One region of the Ammoniphilus soli genome, then DNA from elsewhere that is predicted to be linked to it. Evidence: riboswitches for the same ligand, from Rfam matches in the RefSeq annotation. Region 1 holds a riboswitch; the other holds the start of a gene.
The links. A riboswitch is a leader RNA that binds a small molecule or an ion and turns the genes downstream of it on or off. The one in region 1 is predicted to bind thiamine pyrophosphate.
Positions count from the first base shown of each region.

Region 2: it holds a riboswitch for thiamine pyrophosphate, as region 1 does, so the genes downstream of both, thiC (phosphomethylpyrimidine synthase ThiC) here and tenI (thiazole tautomerase TenI) in region 1, are expected to answer to the same signal.

Region 1 is NZ_JBEGDL010000004.1:74,421-78,455, forward strand. It holds gene thiO (glycine oxidase ThiO) at 1-329, opposite strand, end outside; gene tenI (thiazole tautomerase TenI) at 316-945, opposite strand; TPP riboswitch at 1,160-1,267, opposite strand; gene ABLT31_RS10710 (hypothetical protein) at 1,399-1,620, shown strand; gene ABLT31_RS10715 (DUF1294 domain-containing protein) at 1,682-2,029, opposite strand; gene ABLT31_RS10720 (GerAB/ArcD/ProY family transporter) at 2,186-3,268, shown strand; gene ABLT31_RS10725 (spore germination protein) at 3,287-4,035, shown strand, end outside.
Region 2 is NZ_JBEGDL010000003.1:150,335-154,369, reverse strand. It holds gene ABLT31_RS08235 (hypothetical protein) at 91-228, shown strand; gene thiC (phosphomethylpyrimidine synthase ThiC) at 534-2,288, opposite strand; TPP riboswitch at 2,416-2,526, opposite strand; gene ABLT31_RS08225 (FAD-dependent oxidoreductase) at 2,588-3,835, opposite strand.

The DNA of each region.
Region 1 (4,035 bases):
TCCCTCAGTTCCTCCAGCTCCTCGCTCGTGGTAGCGATGCGAAGCATTCCCCGGTTGATCAAACTGATATCAATCCCCGAAAGCTCCCTTAATTCCTCGGCTAAGCGCGGAAACATCGCCCGGCTCTCGATGGCAAGCTGGAACAGCGGACCGGTTTCCTTCCCCATCTCCCCCTGTGCAGCCAGCATGCCGGCTGCAGCACTGGAAGCCTGCTCCGCCAATCTCCCTTTTTCCAGCACAATAACCTTCTTGCCCCGCTTCGCCAATTGAAAAGCGATAGATCCCCCTATAACTCCACCGCCTATAATTGCTACATCATAAACTCCCATTAACCCTTCCCCCCTGAAGTAAGCCTTCCCTGTAGTGTTGGGCTGCCGCAAGCGGATCGCCAGCATCCAATATTCCTGACATAACCGCAATGCCTGCCGCACCCGCATTGATGACATCTTTTACATTTTCCGGATGGATACCGCCAATCGCAATAACCGGAATGCGGATTTGCCCGGCTACCTCGGCCAAAGCCTCCACCCCTCTGGCTTCAAGCCCCGGCTTGGACCCTGAAGGGAAAACGTGGCCGAAGATTACGTAGTCAGCACCCTGCTGTTCCATCTCCCTCGCTTCGCTCAAGGAATGGACCGATCGCCCCACTCTTAGCTGCGGGAAAGCTTTCTTCACCGCAGCGGGAGGCAGGCTATGATAGGCCAACTGAACCCCTTTGGCTCCGGCAGACCAGGCTACATCCGCGCGATCATTCAGATAAATTTTATTCAGCGGCACTCCCCGCAACGCTAAATGCTGAATTCCATCCCACAACTCCCGAGCCGTTCTGGCTTTCTCCCTCAAATGCACCGCCTGGACAATAGGGTGTACGAGAGACGCAACATCAGCAAACTGCTCCAGCGCTTGTTTTCCATTACTGATCAAATGCAGTTCAAGGTTTCTCATATCCGGATGCTCCCTCCCCCATCTTCATAGTCAATCAAGAAATGTCAAGAGAAAAAATAAAAAAAGCTTTATTGAAGCATTTCAGGGTAGCCAGACCACCTTTAGAGGAAGCTTTTTATGCGGAATATGGAGGATAACTCATGAAGGTTATACTTTCTTATTCCGTAAAAAAACCACTTTCGGTATTGAAAGTGGTTAGCTGAGCGTATGTATACGTTTCGGCTATCCGCTTTCCTACGCTGGCATTAACCAGATCAGGTACAAAGGGTCTGGAAGGACTCACTTCCATCTCAGCTATATTTTAGCTCCCCTAGGGATATTGCGAGACTATTTGGTTCTTTCTAATGATAACACGGAGGAGGTTATTGTCAAGACTGGCACCCGCTTCTCAGGGCTGGAGCATATTCCCAGGAGAAGTGAAGATACTATTCCTAGAAAAAGGAGGGAAAAGCAATGGCAGAGTGGACCAGGAATGACTTAGCAGTGATAGAAGAGGCCTTGAAGGAGGCCATGGCCAATCAAGCCGACTATCAAGCCGTGCTAGCCTACCAGGAGGTCCTGCAAAAGCTTCAAGGCAAATCCGGAATGGGAAATACCTTAGAAGCCAACGTAGGCGAAGCGGCTCGGGATGGCTACCGCTATGACTATGATGACTCTTCTGATCTCTATAGCTAAGAGGAATAGCTAAGAGAACGTTAGGGGCTTTTATAAAGCCTCTTTTTTTATTACTCCCTCGTTATTTTCTCTTACTGAGAAGAAAGAAGATCATGACATGAAGAAAAACCAGCAGCGCCGAAACAGCATAGTTTCCCGCTGGTCCGTACACCCCCGCCATGCCCGCCGTCCCTAACTGCAGGACGATAAAAATAGGAATCAAAATGCGAAATTTCGCCTTATTGATTTTGTGAAAATAATCTTTCATTCCTCGCCAAGCCCCGATTCCGCCGCCGAGGAACGAGAACATCAGGAGTTTCTTCTCGGACGTTCGCCATTCCTTCTTGCGGGCCCGGCTTTTATCTTGCGCAAATAGATAATAGGTAATTAGATTCATGATGAAAACATAAAGCAGAAGCCAATTCAACACAAGTAAAACTCCTTTCGCAAGCTGCGCATACTTTCACTATAGCATGCTGCCCGTAAAAATTGAACCGGCTTGCTGCTTGCCTATTATTTTTCATAATCGGATGCGAACTGGGTTAGAATACCAACATATAGCACATTTGGAAGCATGGGGAGGCATATGGAAAAGGTACGCATATCTGCCGTACAGGCGCTGATGTTAGGAATCGCAAGTGTTACAGTTACAGGTCATCTCCTGTTCATTCCCGTTGTGCTCACTCACGCGGGCCGGGATGGCTGGCTTTCTCTTCTAGTTGCCTTAGGTCCTGCCCTATTGGTCGGGTATGTGATTGCTCGGCTCGCTCAACTGTTTCCAGGCCGGACTTTAGTGGAGTATACGGAAGAAATCTTTGGCAAATGGATCGGAAAATTGGTGTCCCTGCTCTTCATTTTTTATTTCTTTCATGATACCACCATCGCCCTCCGAGGGTTTGGGGAATTTTACACCTCGGCTATCACGCCCCGTACACCGATTGTGGTCTACTTTTCCGCCATCATGATCATGGCTGTTTACGCCGTCAGGAGCGGGTTGGAGGTTTTGGCCAGGACCAACCAGATATTTCTGGTTACCATGATCCCTGTTGGGCTCTTGGCCAGCATATTGACGCAAAAAGATAAAGACTATGCCAATTTCCTGCCGATATTGGAATACGGCCCGGAACCCATGCTGATGGGAGCCTTTACCCTGGTCTCGCTATTCAGCACATTTATCGCTGTGGGGATGGTTTTCCCTTATATTTCAAACGGTAAGAAGCTTAAGCGCTTCAGCGTAGCCACAATGGCCATTCTGATTGTCATGTTTATAGGTCCCATGACGGGTCCTACCGCTTTATTTGGAGCAGAACGGAGTGTCGGGCTTAATTTCCCGACCTTTCAAATCCTAAGGGACATGAAGGTCGGGGAGCTCCAACGGCTGGATCTGCTGGGCATCATGCTTTGGAGCATGGGATCCTTTTCCAAAATATCCGTTTTCCTTTATGCCACTTCCCTAGGAATCGCCCAGTGGTTTCGGCTGAAGGATTACCGCATTCTAAGCGTCCCTCTTGGGGCACTCATGGTTATTGTCTCGCTCCTTAACAGCGAGAGCTTCATTGAGATTTTTCGTTTCCTTAAGGACACCTATCCCTATTACTCAGCGTTCATCGGATTACTCCTGCCCATGATCCTGTTGATTGCCGCAAGGTTCCGTTTCCATCGCCATTGATTTTCTGGAGGTATGGCCATGTATAAGAAACTTAAAAAGAAGAAGCGAATCATGAATCCGGATGCTTCCGACCAACTGAAAAGGTCTCTCTCCCGGGACCTTAAGGAAAATATAGATTGCTTCATCCAATTGTTTGGGAAAACAGGGGATCTCGTCATCCGTCAGGTCCAAAGCCTAGGTTCCTTGCATGCAGCTGTCCTTTATCTGGAAACTATAGCAGATCCGATGCTCATTGATGAATTCGTGGTCAAGGAGCTTCAGATTCATTTAGACCGGTTCGCCTCCGAGGGTTTTGTTTTCCCGCTGAATGCGGACAAGATCGATCTGTTTACGAATCAGCTGATGACCATCTCCACGTTGGAAGAAGGAGTAAAGTGCTTACTCAGCGGAAACAGCCTAGTATTGCTCGACAGCCACGGGGAAGCGCTCGCAGCGAGTACAGCCGGCGGGCAGAGAAGATCCGTCTCCGAGCCCACCAACGAATCGGTCGTGCGAGGCTCACGGGAATCCTTCAATGAGTCGCTGCAGACCAATCTGGGACTTATAAGGAAAAGGTTAAATACCCATCAGCTGCGCATTGAAAAAATGCAAATCGGCAAGCTTTCCAATACGCCGGTTGCCATTCTGCACATGGATGGGATTGCCCAGGAAGGAATCGTAGAAGAAGTCAAAGGCAGGCTGCAGGAAATCGAAATTGACGGAATTCTGGAATCCCTCTATATAGAGGAAATGATCGAGGATCCCAGAGGATATACTCCGTTTCCTAC
Region 2 (4,035 bases), on a different contig from region 1:
TGAAAAATATGTGACAATATTGTGAAAAAATTATTGACACTATGTTAGCTCTGTTTTAATCTGTAAATAAAGGGGAGGGATGTTTCATGAGTGAAATTGAGCGAATTTGTAAAATTTATCGTTGTGGCTGAAGTCGTTTTCGCAATCTGTGTTTCCTTAACGACCCCATTCTTACCAAAGATCATGCAGCGGATAGAGCAAAAGAAAGCACAAAATCAAGCATCTTAGAATGAAAACCCATACAAATAAATAAGATGGCCTTCTTGGCTGTAACCACTTCCAATCTCAATTTAAAGTATAAAAAGAAAAAAGCAGATTTATCTGCTTTTTTCTTTTTATTCAAAAATTTCTCTTAATAATATACACTTTCCGAATGAAGACATTTCGGGCAAGTTTTCATTAATTCGCTAGAAACGAATTCATGCACACATTTACTTTGAAGTGAAATAAGTTCTTCTCTGAGTCGTTGAGTTCTTTTTTCTAACTCCCTGATTGATTCCAACAGCTCTGAGGCTTTTATCTCATTCGCAGCATTACCCATAAATCTTGCTTCCTCTTTCCCTGAATTCTTTGGACTTTTCCTTCATTCCTTCCTCTAAAGCATACTCCTCGCGAATCGTATGCGTAATTTTCATACTGCAAAACTTAGGCCCGCACATCGAACAAAAATGTGCACTCTTAGCACCTTCAGCAGGCAGGGTTTCATCATGATATTCCATAGCGCGTTCTGGATCGAGGGATAGATTGAATTGATCCCTCCAACGAAAATCAAATCGGGCTTTGGATAAGGCGTTGTCGCGGGTCTGAGCGTGGGGGTGTCCCTTAGCCAGATCTGCTGCATGGGCTGCGATTTTGTAAGTAATAATGCCCGTCCTTACATCTTCTTTATTTGGCAGCCCCAGGTGTTCTTTTGGCGTTACATAGCAAAGCATGGACGTCCCCATCCACCCTATCATGGCAGCTCCAATTGCCGACGTGATGTGATCATAACCAGGTGCAATGTCAGTAGTTAAGGGCCCAAGGGTGTAAAAAGGCGCCTCGTGGCAAATCTCAAGCTGCAAATCCATATTTTCCTTTATCTTGTGCATCGGAACATGGCCCGGTCCTTCGATCATGACCTGCACATCATGTTTCCAGGCAATTTTCGTTAGTTCTCCTAATGTTTCCAGTTCAGCAAATTGGGCTTCATCATTGGCATCGGCGATGGAACCAGGACGGAGGCCATCCCCTAAGGAGAAAGAAACATCATAGGCTTTCATAATCTCACAGATTTCTTCAAAATGAGTATAAAGGAAATTTTCTTCGTGATGGGCTAGACACCAAGCGGCTAAGATCGATCCTCCTCTGGAAACAATACCTGTGACACGTTTGGCGGTCAACGGAATATATCGCAGCAGTACACCAGCGTGAATGGTAAAGTAATCAACCCCTTGCTCAGCTTGTTCGATAAGGGTATCGCGGTAAATTTCCCATGTCAGATCTTCCGCTTTTCCGTTTACTTTTTCTAATGCCTGATAAATGGGTACAGTGCCCACGGGAACCGGTGAGTTGCGGATAATCCACTCCCGGGTGGTATGAATATTTTTCCCTGTGGACAGATCCATAATGGTATCGGCGCCCCAGCGAGTAGCCCAGACCATTTTCTCCACTTCCTCCTGAATGGATGAGGTAACAGCTGAGTTTCCGATGTTGGCATTGATTTTCACGTGAAAGTTGCGGCCGATTATCATTGGTTCAGATTCCGGGTGGTTGATGTTAGCGGGTATAATGGCTCTTCCTTCCGCCACTTCCTTCCTGACGAATTCCGGAGAAAGCCCCTCGCGAATCGCTATAAATTCCATTTCGGGTGTCGTGATCCCTTGCCGGGCATAGTGAAGCTGAGTGACGTTCCTGCCTGGCTTTGCCCGTAAGGGGTTGCGCTTTAGACCCGGAAAAACCTCGCGATTGGCCGGTTCGCTTTGTTCCTTGAATCCATCATCCTCAGGCTTAATTTCACGGCCTGTATATTCCTCCACATCACCTCGTTCCATAATCCAGCCGCGGCGTACGGCAGGTAGTCCTTGATGAATATCAGGGGCTTGGGTAGCGTCGGTATATAAGCCGCTCGTATCATATACTCTTACCGGTTCGTTTTCTGTTTCCCCAAAGCTGTTTACCGTTGGAGATAGCATGATCTCTCGCATAGGGACACGAATTTCCTCACGAGACCCTTGCACATACACCTTTTGACTGCCTGGAAACGGTTGGATAATGGGAGACACAATGATTGGTTTGGTAGAATTGGACATAAAAAAACCTCCTATTTTAAAAGATTCTAATCATTTTGAACCTTTCATGGAGGCGGAAGAAACACAAATGAAAATAGCCGCATTGGTTACATGCGGCGTATGGTCATACGTGTGCTGTCAAATAGACAAAGCTGTAAGATCACATTCCTCCGCTGGCATTATCCAGTTCAGGTTCAACGGTCGATAACGGTATAGATATCCTCTCAGCCTGGTTCCCCAAGCTCCCGCAATAAGACTTATGAAGTTTTACAAAAATAAGAATATCATGGAAGTAATGTCTTGGCAATCCTTTTTTTAATTTAGCTATATTGAGGGCGCATTTTCGCTCTCTTATTCACGTGCTGATCGGCACCAAGTGCAGCAATAGCGCCATCTGCGGCGGAAATAACCGCTTGCTTAATCGGCGTACGGCGAGCATCCCCACCAGCAAAAACGCCATCCACACTTGTGCGAAGATATTCATCGACCACTACATAACCTTCTTCATCACGCTGTACGGCATTCTTAAGGAAGTCAGTTCCTGGCTTCATCCCTGCAAGGTATAAGAATACACCATCGACATCCCATGTCACTTCATTCTTCTGGTCATCCTGAATTACCAATTTTTCCACCTTGTTTCCTCCGGTAATCTCCTTCAAACGGTGCTTATAGTAGATTTTTACGTTTGGCTTTTGCTCTAGTTCGGATATGTCTACTTCACCCTTGAATTGGTTAATCGGCACGACGAGGCGGACTTCTTTACAAAACTTGGATAAAGCTTCTGCTTCATGAACAGCCTCTTCCGTTTCCCCCACAACCGCTACGGTACGGTCTTGGAAGAAAGCAGCATCACATGTGGAACAGTAGCTCACTCCACGGCCGGTAAATTCTTCTTCCCCTTTAATTTTATTGAGAGGTGCTTTAGCTCCAACGCCTATAAACACGCTTTTAGCTTTGATCGTACCTTCCGGCACTTCAAGCTTTTTCACTTCCGGGTCAGAAAAATCTACACTCAATACGTTCGTACGTACAAATTTTGTCCCGAAGTCTTTGGCTTGCAGTTGCATTTGCTGCAGCAGCTCTAATCCTGTCACCTCTCCACGCACACCAGGATAGTTCGCTATCTTATGCGTGATTGCCAATGTTCCGGCGGCAGGAGCTTTATCAATGACTAATACATTCAACTTCCCGCGAGAAGCGTAAATGGCTGCGGAAGTACCAGCAGGTCCCCCGCCAATCGCTACAAGATCATAGACTTGATCCAAAATTTCAGCATTTACTTGAGTGAAAATTTCTTCTTCCTTCTTCGCCTCAGTTGACGATGGCGTCGGCTCGTCAGTTATTCCTAAATACTGCTTCATTTTATTTGGTCTATAACCAATAAAAGTTTCTCCATCAATGATTGTAACAGGAGCAGAAAAAATTCCCATAGCATGAAGATCATCAAAAAACTGTGGATTTTCCGTTACGTTTCGATTCTCGTATTCTATTCCCCAATTTTTAAGATCATTTTTTATTTTTTCGCAATAAGGACACCCAGTGCTGCTATATAAAATTGCTCTTGGCATTATAACCACTCCATTTCTTATTTCTAACTAATACTAGTTTATAATAATTACATTTAAAATTCAAGTGTTTTTTTCTTTAAGTCCCTATTTGATTTATCTCCTATGTATTTTGCCACTTTATCATCTGATTACCCTATGGAATGGAACGATGGGAGAAGAAGAGTTTGGTTAGTTTGGGGTTAGTCTGTATTTTTTTGTCG